Crateriforma conspicua: one gene and its partner. Each later gene encodes a partner of the first gene's protein in a complex. Links are inferred from orthologs where the notes say so. Each region holds a gene or a part of one and is shown in the gene's direction. Other genes may lie near its edges.

Region 1 (5,494 bases):
GCGACGGATCGTTGACGATTCCGCCGCGTCCACACAGAATTTCAAGATTGCGGCGAGCTCGGGGGCATTTGATACGATTTTCGACGCATGTTTTCCAGCGGATCGGAGTGAATCGACGGTGCGAAATCAATCAATCAATTGGCGATGGTCGCTGATGTTCGCGTTTGCCATGGTTGGCATCGCGGCAACGACGTCCTTGGCACAGGAACAATCGTCCGGCGATCAGTCGTCGGCCGGATCGGTGCCGATCGAACAATCCATCCAATCGGATGACGCGGCCGGTGGTGGTCGGCTGACCCAGGATGCCGCCGAACTTTTCCCCCAACTGGCAACGCCCAATTTCGGCGACCAACTGTCGGCCGGTCCCGATGGCTTTTCCGACTGGCAATTGACCGGCGCGTCGGACGAGGCGGCGGAAGCTGACCACGCCGATGCGGGATCTCCCGCACCCAAGGAAGCCGAACCGTTTCGTGACGGCGACTATGTCGTCCAGTGGCAGGCGTGGATCGATGCCGAACCCGAATCCGATCAGGCGATCGCGGAACTGGTCTTTCGTGCCGTCCCCGACAAAGGATTTCACGTTTACGCGTCGTCGGTGACCGGCGAAGAATCGTCGACCGCGTTTGCATTAACCGACAAATCCGACTTGGCCGTCGGTGCCCCGAACACCAAGAACGAAGTCGTCAGCAAGGTCTTGTTCGAAGGCTTGCCGCCGATTCGTTTCCACGAAGGCACCGTGACGTGGCGATTGCCCGTCCGCATCAACGCCATCAGCAAAACCGGCACGGCCGAACTGAAGGGGCTGATCACCTATCAAGCGTGCACCGACACCAGTTGTCGACAACCCGTTGCACTGGAGTTCGTTGCGCCGATGAAGATCGACGTGGCGGCCAAGAGTGCGGCGGCCGCCGGCCCCATTCGTTTGACATCGACCGCATTCGGCCCGGCTGCCGATCAAGCTGCGTCGTTGAATTGGGTCGACAAAGCGATCGACAGCGAACCGGTCGACGCGGCCGCACCGGTGCCCAGCATTGACCAGCCGGAAGACGAGTATTCGTTCGCCACGATGCTGTTTTTTGCCTTCATCGGCGGCATCATCCTGAACGTGATGCCCTGCGTTTTGCCGGTCGTCGGTTTGAAAGTGATGAGCTTTGTCGAACAGGCCGGCGAGGACCGCAAACGTGTTTTCATGCTGAACATGGTGTATGCCCTGGGCATCCTGTCCGTGTTCGCTCTGCTGGCCGTGCTTGCGGTCGTCGCAGGTCTTTCCTGGGGTGAACAGTTCACGTTCTTTCCGTTGAAGCTGGGTTTGACGCTGGTCTTGTTCGCACTGGCACTTAGTTACCTGGGCGTCTGGGAAATCCCCGTGCCCGGGATGGCATCGGGCAAGGTTTCACAGGACTTGCAGCAACGCGAAGGCTACGCCGGCGCGTTTTCCAAGGGAATTTTTGCGACAATCCTGGCAACACCCTGCAGCGGCCCGCTGCTGGGAACCATTTTCGGATTGTCGATCTTTTTGTCCGGACCGGAAAAGTTCCTGGTCATGATGACCGTCGGCTTGGGAATGGCCGTGCCGTACCTATTGATCGGGTTGAATCCGAAGCTGGTCGCTTGGCTGCCCAAACCCGGCGGCTGGATGGAAACGTTCAAGGAATTCCTGGCGTTCTTGTTGCTGGGAACCGTCGCCTTCTTCTTTGCCGGCTTTGCCGACGATTTGAAGCTGCCCGTGTTCGTCAGCCTGATCGGCGTTTGGTTCGGATGCTGGATCGTCGGCCGAGTTCCCAATTGGGAAACCGTACAGAAGCGAGTGTTCGCTTGGGCCGGTGGTTTGGCTGCCGCCGCGGTGATCGGCATCGGATCGTTCGTGGCTTTGGCCCCGGTGGACGACGAAATGGGCTGGGTACCTTACAGCGAAGCCCGTTTGCAGGCGCTGCATGACGAAGGCCGCACGGTGATGCTGGATTTCACCGCCAGCTGGTGTGTGAACTGCAAGATCAACAGCAAGTTTGCCATCGACACCGAAAAGACGCGTGAATTGGTGGACGAGCTGGATGCCGTTCCGATGTTGGCCGACTGGAGTGACCGGAACGATCAAATCAAATCCAAGCTGGCGGAACTCCGCAGCAACTCGATTCCGCTATTGGTGGTCTTTCCGGGATCCGACCCCGCCGAACCGATCATCTTGCGTGACTTGGTCAGTCAGACGTCGGTTCTGGATGCGCTGCGAAAGGCGGGTCCCAGTGTGGATTCGCAAATCGCCAAGGGATCCGGCAACACGTCACGCCAGTTAGTCACGACCCGTTGAAACGCCGGCCGTTGAACTGGCGGCCCGCGATCGCCATGATTGCGATTCCGTATTTGTTCTTCGACGTGCCGGTTGGTGGGAGTCGGTGATGTTCAATACCGACGACACGATTGTGGCCATCGCATCGCCGTTATGTCCCGCCGCGCGAGGCATCGTGCGGCTTTCCGGTGATGATGTCATGGATGTCCTGGCGGGACTGATGGGTGGCCCCGTGGACTTGACCGCCGGCCGGCGTCAGCGAGGGCCGATTGATTGCGGCGACCCCATCGGTGAGATCCCAGCGGACGTGCTGATCTGGCCCGATGGTCGCAGCTATACCGGTCAACCATCAGCGGAAATCCACACGATTGGATCGTTACCGGTGCTGGAATCGATGGTCCAGCGGGCCATCCAGTTCAAGGCTCGGGCGGCGCGTCCGGGTGAATTCACGTTGCGGTCTTTTCTGGCCGGGCGTTTGGACCTGACTCAGGCCGAAGCCGTTTTGGGGGTGATCGACGCGGACCAAGACCGGTCACTTGATCAGGCGCTGCAGCAGTTGGCTGGGAATTTTTCGCGGCCACTTTCGCTGTTGCGTGATCAATTGCTGGACCTGTTGGCGGATGTCGAAGCCGGCTTGGACTTTGTCGACGAAGACATTGAATTCATCCAGCCGCATGAACTGCGTCGGCGATTGGATTTCATTGCAGCCACGCTGGAATCGACGTCGGCGACGCTGGAAAGTCGTGGCGAGTCGAATGAAACGCCGAAGATCGTTCTTTGCGGACAACCCAACGCCGGCAAAAGCTGTCTGATCAACGCGATCAGTGGTCACGAAGCGGCGTTGGTTGCCGACGTTCCCGGTACTACGCGTGACACTGTCAGCGTTCATGTATCCGTTGGCGGTCGGCAATTGGAATTGATCGATACCGCTGGCTTCGAGTCGGTCGCCGGCCGGACCGCCGACACGTCAGATTCCCGGGAATCCATTTCCGAAATCGCACAGCGGATGACCGATCAAGCCATTGGTAGGGCCGACGTGGTGCTGCACTGCGTTGACATCACCCGTCGGAGTCAAAGTGATGATCGGCCGATCGATTCCGCCGGTCGACAGGTGATCGACGTTTGGACCAAGTCCGATTTGCGATCGTCGGACGTTGCGGACAGCGATCGATCCACCGGCGTCTGTTTGACCAGCAGTGTGACCGGCCAGGGTATCGACGAATTGGTCGGTCGTATCTTTGCGGAACTGGATCGAACCGACCGGACCGATTCGGTGTCTGTGTCCGGTACCGCGGCGCGATGCCGCCAATCACTGGCCCAGGCCGCTGGGGCTATCCGAGCGGCGATCGGACTGTCGGAGATTGACGAGGGCCAGGAATTGATCGCCACGGAGATTCGTACCGCCGCCGACGCCTTGGGCGAAGTCACCGGGGTCGTGTACACCGACGACATTCTGGATCGTGTTTTCGGCCGATTCTGTATCGGAAAGTAACGACGGACCAGTGCCAGCCCACGACGACGCACCGTCGAACCGCGGGTTTTCTTTTGTCCAGCCCTCTCCCAGCGACGGCCATTTTCCACCAAGCTTGTGGATTCCCATCCAGGCAGATTTCCAGGCACACGTCACCCGTTCCCATGGTTGAGAACATTCCCCTGCTTCGCCACGAACACGGCGGACTGACCATCGAAGGTTATTCGCGCGCCGCGGTGCAAACGTGTTGGCGGGTCAACGAACTGAAGTTGCTGTTCGACGTCGGCGTCCAGCCCTGGGATTTCATGGGCACGTCGACCATGTTCATCAGCCACGCCCACCTGGATCACATCGCCGCGCTGCCCGCCTACGTGTCGCGGCGTCGCATGATGAAGATGGACCCGCCGATCATTTATCTGCCCGATTCGGCCGTCGATCCGGCTTGGAAGATGCTGCAGGATTTCCGCACGCTTGACCGTGGCGCGATGCCGTGCGAATTGGTCGGACTGTTGGGCGGCGATGAAACGGAGATCGGACGCGAGTATTTGGTCGAAGCGGTGGAGACGCGACACACGATCGATTCGCTTGGTTTTGTTGTTTACCAGCGTCGCCACAAACTGAAACCCGATTACACCGATCTGTCGGGCGAACAAATCCGCGACTTGCGAATGTCGGGCACCGAAGTCACCGCCGAAACGCGTGTGCCCGTCTTCGCATACACGGGCGACACCAATCCGAAAGGCCTGGACCAAAATCCACAGTTCTACGATGCCCGGATTTTGATCAGTGAAATGACGTTCGTCGCGCCCGAACACCGCAAGGAAAAGATTCACAAGCACGGGCACATGCACGTCGATGACTATCGCGACCGATCCGACAAATTCAAAAACGAATTGGTCATCGCCGGCCATTTGTCGACGCGCTACAACGAATCTCAAGTCAAACGTCTGGTTCGTCGGGCTTTACCCGATGGGCTGGGCGGACGATTGAAACTGTGGCTGTAAACGCGATGGCGGCCGATTGGCCGGACCGGACCGCAGCACCACGGGCGGCTTACATTCATGTGCCGTTTTGCCGACACCGGTGTGGCTATTGCAACTTCAGCGTGGTGGCCGGTCGCGACGACTTGATCGATCGATTCTTGACGGCGATCGATCATGAGATGCAAACGTGGGACCAGCCGACGTTGAACACACTGTTCGTGGGTGGTGGCACGCCGACACACCTGAACGCTTCGCAACTGGATCGGTTTTGTCAGTCGATTCGCCGCCACGTTCGCTTGGCCGACGATGCCGAGATCAGCTTTGAAGCCAACCCGGAAGACATCGACACCACCAAGGTCCGTCAGCTGTCTGACCACGGTGTGAACCGAATCAGCTTGGGCGTCCAGTCATTTGACGCCGACAAGATTCAGCGGCTGGAACGTGGACACACAGCGGCCGAAGCGATCGCCGCGATCGAAACGGCGGCGACCGTCATCGGCAACGTCTCCGTCGACTTGATCTTTGCCGCGCCGGGCGAAAGCGTGGCGACTTGGCAACGTGATTTGGACCAGGCGTTGAAATTGCCGATCCGACATTTGTCGGCTTACGCGTTGACGATCGAGAAGGGCACGCAATTTTTCGCTCGCCATCGCAAAGGTGAACTTCGTCCGGCGGGCGAGGACGACGAATGGCAGATGTACCAAGATTTGCGTGATGCGACCGCCGCCGCGGGAATGCCACAGTACGAAGTCAGCA
Region 2 (5,484 bases), 2.1 Mb from region 1 along the record:
CCAGAAAATGCCCCTGAATCGCCCGTGTTTCGCGGCACAGCAGCGTTCGATCCGCCGATCGGCACGGCGTGGATTCGCCGGGTGATCGGCACGCCGACCGAACGAACCGGCGGATTGGAGTGGCTGGAGACGTCCGATGCCACCAGCGCATCAGTCGTCTGGCTGCTTTCGGCCAATCGGGTACCCGGCCGCTGGGCCAATCTCGGTCGACGAATGACATCACTGACGTGGGTCTTGTGCCCGAGCGAATCCATCGCTGAAACGCGAAGCGTCATTCCCCGCCAATCACCCGACACGGGAAATTGAAACTGGCTGGTGCCGCGTCCCAGCGTCTGGTCCACTTTTTGCCATGCGGGCGCACCGTCAATGAGGTATTGAATCAGGACGCCCTGAATCGCCGAGGCGTCATCGATGCGAACATCAGCGCGAACTTGGCCGTCTTCGGTCGCCTCCGCGCTGAGCTCAATGACCGGGCCGGTGGTGTCCACCAGGACCTGGACGTCCGGCCGCAACTGTCCCGGTGGCGACAGGCGGCCATCGGAATCCAACGTTCGAATGGCAAAGAAATAACGTCCGTCGCTGGGGCTGGTGACGTCGAACGCTTCGGCCGGAAACGCTTGCCGGCCAAGCATTTGCCACTGCAGGGCCGACGGTTGCGGCGTGTCATCGTCTGACACCGACGCCACGTACAACTGAACTTCCGCGGGCGCCGGCTGGTCTTGGCGAACCTGCACAGGCAACGAAAAACTACGTTGTCCCACCACCGCGGCTTCGACCGCACCGGCCGGATCCGGCGATCTGCCGCTGCCTGGCATCACCGTGGCCGCCGTGCTTGCGGGCAATACAGCGTCGTCTGATCCGGGCGTTTGCGCGACCGCGACGCCGCCAGCCAATGCGACCGCCGCTACCAAACAACGGACGAGCATTCGAGCCGCAACCGACCACCGGCCGACGTTCAGGTCACCAACCACGACATCGGCGTGCATCTTTCCAGCAGGTTTCGCATTCGATAAGACCATTGCCACGGGCGGGTCAATCTTGCATTGGGACTTGAACATTCGACATTTGGCGAAAGACTGTGACCCATCGCGGATTCCAAACGCACGGGACCGGGGGCGGCGCAGCCGGCTGACCCACCGCACACTTGCGGCTACGATCCATGAATCGTGGCGCCATTCTGGACGGCCGGGCATCATCATCGGTCTCGATTCGATTCTGGCGACGACAGGTTTCAGGCCTTCACGAAAAGGCGCGGTCACAGTATCGAAATTCGGGTGACGTCCAGGCAGCTCTTGAGCCAATTCGTTCACGAGCCGGAATCCACGCCGCCCCCGACCCAATTTTTCCACGTTTCTGACGATTTCGACTGAAGTTTGCCCATGTCCAACGTCCGCTACCACTACGACGTCATTGTCATCGGCGCCGGCCATGCGGGAACCGAAGCCGCGGCGGCGGCGGCACGTTTGGGGGCGCGAACCGCCTTGCTGACGACCAACCTGGATACGGTCGGCCAGATGTCGTGCAATCCCGCGATCGGCGGTGTGGCCAAGGGACAGATCGTCCGCGAAGTCGACGCGCTGGGCGGGCTGATGGGCCAAGCCATCGACGCGACGGGCATCCAGTTTCGACTGTTGAACGTCCGCAAAGGCCCCGCGATGCACAGCCCGCGGGCCCAAGCCGACAAACGGGGCTATCAACAACACATCAAACTGGCCATCGAATCCCAAACCGGCTTGGATCTACGCCAGGAAACCGTAGACGATCTGATCACGGTCGAAGAGACCGATCCCGATGCCATCGAACGTGGCGTCCGCCATCGTGTTGTGGGCGTCAAAGTCCGCGGCGATGCGGAATACCTGGCGCCGACCGTGGTGCTGACGACCGGCACGTTCCTGCAAGCGATCATGCACACCGGGATGTCGACCACCGCCGGGGGCAGGGCAGGGGAGGGTACCACGCAAGGCATCAGCGGCGCGCTTGGTCGACTGGGTTTTGAAATCGATCGCTTCAAAACCGGGACCCCTCCACGTTTGAATGCCAAAACCATCGACTTCGCCGCCCTGGACGTTCAACCCGGTGATGCGATCCCGAAACCTTTTTCGTTCATGACAGGCAAGCTGGACGTCCAGCAAATGCCCTGTCACTTGACGTACACCAACGAGAACGTCCACCAACTGATTCGCGACAACCTAGACCGCGCACCGATGTATAGCGGTCGAATCGAATCACGAGGCCCGCGTTATTGTCCGTCGATCGAAGACAAAATCGTCCGCTTCGCCGACAAGTCGGAACACCAATTGTTTTTGGAACCCGAGGGGCGACAGACGCACGAAGTCTACGTCAACGGCATTTCGACCAGCCTGCCACGCGACGTCCAAGACCAGATGTTTCCGCTGATCGCGGGCTGTGAAAAGGCCCAGATCATGCGGTACGGCTATGCGGTGGAATACGACTTCTGTCCACCAACACAATTGTGGCCACACCTGGAAACCAAGACCGTCGCGGGGCTGTTCTTTGCCGGCCAGATCAACGGTACGACAGGTTATGAAGAAGCCGCCGGACAAGGTTTGATCGCAGGGCTAAACGCCGCACGGTTGGTCGCCGGCCGATCGACGTGGGTCCCCAGCCGCGATCAAGCTTACATCGGTGTTTTGGTCGACGACCTGGTCACCGCCGGCACCGACGAACCGTATCGCATGTTCACCAGCCGCGCGGAATTTCGGCTGTTGTTGCGTCAGGACAACGCGGATCGGCGTCTGACACCCATCGCCGACGAACTTGGCTTGATCGATTCATCACGTCGACAGCGGTTTGATGAAAAGAAGAAACAAATCGAACACGCGATGGACTTGCTGAAAAAGATCCGCGTCGAAGGGACCCCCGGTGATGTCTACCTGCGACGCAGCGAGGTCGACTGGGATGTGATGCGCGGCATTGCACCGGAGCTTTCCGCGATCGACGATGAAGCCGCCCAGCAATGTCTGTACGACATCAAATACGAAGGCTACATCACCCGCCAAAAAGCGGACGTTGAAAAACAACGCCGTCATGCGGACAAGAAAATCCCTGCTTCCTTCGACTATTTGTCGATCGACGCGTTGCGAATCGAAGCCAAAGAAAAACTGAACCGCGTTCGCCCGATCAGTCTGGACCAAGCCAAACGAATCAGCGGCATCACCCCCGCCGACTTGGCGTTGGTGTTGGCGCATCTGGAAAACCGGTCTTAGCCCTGCTTGGGATCGCCGCCCTGGGCGGAATGTTCCGACGCATCGTTTTCCGGTGCGTCACGACGAGACGGCGTTCCCAGTGAAACCAACGGGACTTGCTTCGGTCCTATCGAAGACGGTTTTGATTTCGCGCAGTTGTAACAGCCCTGGATTCCTGAACCGCTGGATGCGGCACGGAGGTTTCGCATCATGCGTCGAACCACAAACGCCAAAGCCGTGATCACGATCACCAACGCCGCGATCGTTTGGGGCCAAGATGCATCGCCCATCATCCCGCCGTCCACAAAGAACCGACTTGATAGGTCAACATCGCTCCGATGTATGCCACGACGGTCATGTACGTAAAGCTAAACACCGGCCATCGCCACGAATTGGTTTCACGACGGATGACCAACAGGGTGCTGACACACTGTGCACACAAGGCAAAGAACACCATCACCGAAAGCACCGTGGGTATGGTGTAGACGGGTGATCCGTCGGGCCAGGTCGCGGCACGGATCGCACCGATCAGGCCTTCGTCTTCTTCATCAACATCCCCGCCAAGTGAATAGATGGTGCCCAGTGTGCTGATGATGACTTCGCGGGCCGGGAAGCTGGCCAGCGCGCCGACGCCGATTTTCCAATCCCAGCCCAACGGCCGAACGGCGGGCTCGATCGCATGACCGACGCGGCCCAGCAAGCTGGATTCCAATAGATCCGACGAGATCACCTTCAATTCTTCCGATACCTCATCGCGACGCTGCAGCAACGGTTCGGCGGGTGACGACTCCGATGCATCAAGCTGTTGATCGATCTGAGCCAATTCCGCCTGCAACTCATACTGCCGCGTGTGATCCCCCGGCCAATATGCGGCGAACCAGATCAAGATCGATGCAGCCAAGATCAGTGTCCCGGCGCGGACCAAGAATTCCCGACTGGCTTCCCACACCTTGGCGAACACGACCGTCGGATCAGGCCATTGATATTCGGGCAACTCCAACACAAACGGCGCGGCTTCCCCGCGCAACATCGTGTGCTTCAAAATCAACGAAACGGGAATCGCCACCAACACGCCGACCGCGTACATCGACATCAAAACCAGTGCCGGCAAACCCAGAAAACCCAGGATCGTGATCGATGGGATGAACGCACCGATCAACAACAGGTAAACCGGCAAACGTGCACTACAGCTCATCAGCGGCGCGATCATCATCGTCGCGAAACGGTCACGACGATTCTCAATGACTCGAGTCGCCATCACCCCGGGAACCGCACAAGCGAAGGAGCTCATCAGTGGCAGGAATGATTTTCCGCTCAGCCCGAACAACCGCATGATGCGATCGACCAAGAACGCCGCACGCGCCATGTAGCCACAGTCTTCCAAAACCGCCAAAAAGAAGAACAGCAACGCAATCTGGGGCACGAAGATCACGACACCGCCCACACCGGCGATCACACCGTCGGTGATCAGGCTGCGCAGGATTCCCGGCTGCATGGCGTCGGTGACCAAGTCGCTGGCCCATCCTGTGGCGGCATCGATCCAATCCATCGGATAGCCGGCAAGCGAATAGATCGACTGAAACACCAATAACATCAGCCCGGCAAAAATGGCCAAGCCCAAGACACGGTGCGTCAGGATGCCGTCCAGCGTGTCGGTCAAGCCGCCGCTGCCGCTGCCTTGCGAAAGGACGCCGTCCAGTTTTCGCCCGGCCCAGGTGTAGCGACTGCTGCATTCCATATCGACCACATCGTCGAAATCTGAACGCAACTGGTCACGTGTTTCATTCAGCACGGGAAGTATCGCCGCGCCCAGTTTTCGGACCAGTCGCTTTTCCGCGGCGCCGCCACGATCCAACAGGGCTCGCTGCAGCAAATAATCATCCGGCAACTCGGCCGTGTTCGCGGGCAAGTCATCGGTCGACTTGCCCGACTGAACGGGAACACACGCCGACTGAATCAGGTGGCTGCGGAACTGATCACAGATCTGATAGAAGCTCTCCGGCAACGCCCAATCGTCACGTCGCTGCGATGCTGAATCACTGCCGGCATCGCTTTGGCCGACAGACATGACCAGATCGGCCAGACGTTGTCGCAGTTCGTCGATACCGCCACGCTTACTGGCGCTGGTACTGACGACGGGACAGCCCAAATTTCGCTCCAAACGTTGGGCATCGATCCGCAGCCCACGGGACTGGGCGGTGTCGGACATGTTCAACACCACCAACGTCGGTCGGCCCAGTTCCAGAACTTGGCTGACCAAGAACAGACTGCGTTGCAG

The links.
Region 2: the proteins of Mal65_RS14520 (region 1) and mnmG are in contact, whole or in part, in a solved structure (PDB 9HIP), measured with the Escherichia coli proteins. The link is inferred for Crateriforma conspicua from one-to-one orthologs.

What each region holds. Positions count from the first base shown.
Region 1 is NZ_CP036319.1:3,937,295-3,942,788, forward strand. Bases 1,630-4,584 are described here. They hold Mal65_RS14520 (tRNA modification GTPase), read left to right. Parts: upstream 1,630-2,393; coding sequence 2,394-3,776; downstream 3,777-4,584. Other genes in these bases: Mal65_RS14515 (protein-disulfide reductase DsbD family protein), read left to right, coding at 1,630-2,305; Mal65_RS14525 (MBL fold metallo-hydrolase), read left to right, coding at 3,920-4,584. In the rest of the region: Mal65_RS14510 (phosphotransferase), read left to right, coding at 1-15; more of Mal65_RS14515, read left to right, coding at 119-1,629; more of Mal65_RS14525, read left to right, coding at 4,585-4,759; radical SAM family heme chaperone HemW, read left to right, coding at 4,750-5,494. UniProt on the Escherichia coli protein: Exhibits a very high intrinsic GTPase hydrolysis rate. Involved in the addition of a carboxymethylaminomethyl (cmnm) group at the wobble position (U34) of certain tRNAs, forming tRNA-cmnm(5)s(2)U34.
Region 2 is NZ_CP036319.1:6,028,035-6,033,518, forward strand. Bases 859-3,803 are described here. They hold mnmG (tRNA uridine-5-carboxymethylaminomethyl(34) synthesis enzyme MnmG), read left to right. Parts: upstream 859-1,379; coding sequence 1,380-3,227; downstream 3,228-3,803. Other genes in these bases: Mal65_RS22095 (hypothetical protein), read right to left, coding at 859-986; Mal65_RS22105 (FeoB-associated Cys-rich membrane protein), read right to left, coding at 3,224-3,499; feoB (ferrous iron transport protein B), read right to left, coding at 3,496-3,803. Outside these bases: more of Mal65_RS22095, read right to left, coding at 1-858; more of feoB, read right to left, coding at 3,804-5,484. UniProt on the Escherichia coli protein: NAD-binding protein involved in the addition of a carboxymethylaminomethyl (cmnm) group at the wobble position (U34) of certain tRNAs, forming tRNA-cmnm(5)s(2)U34.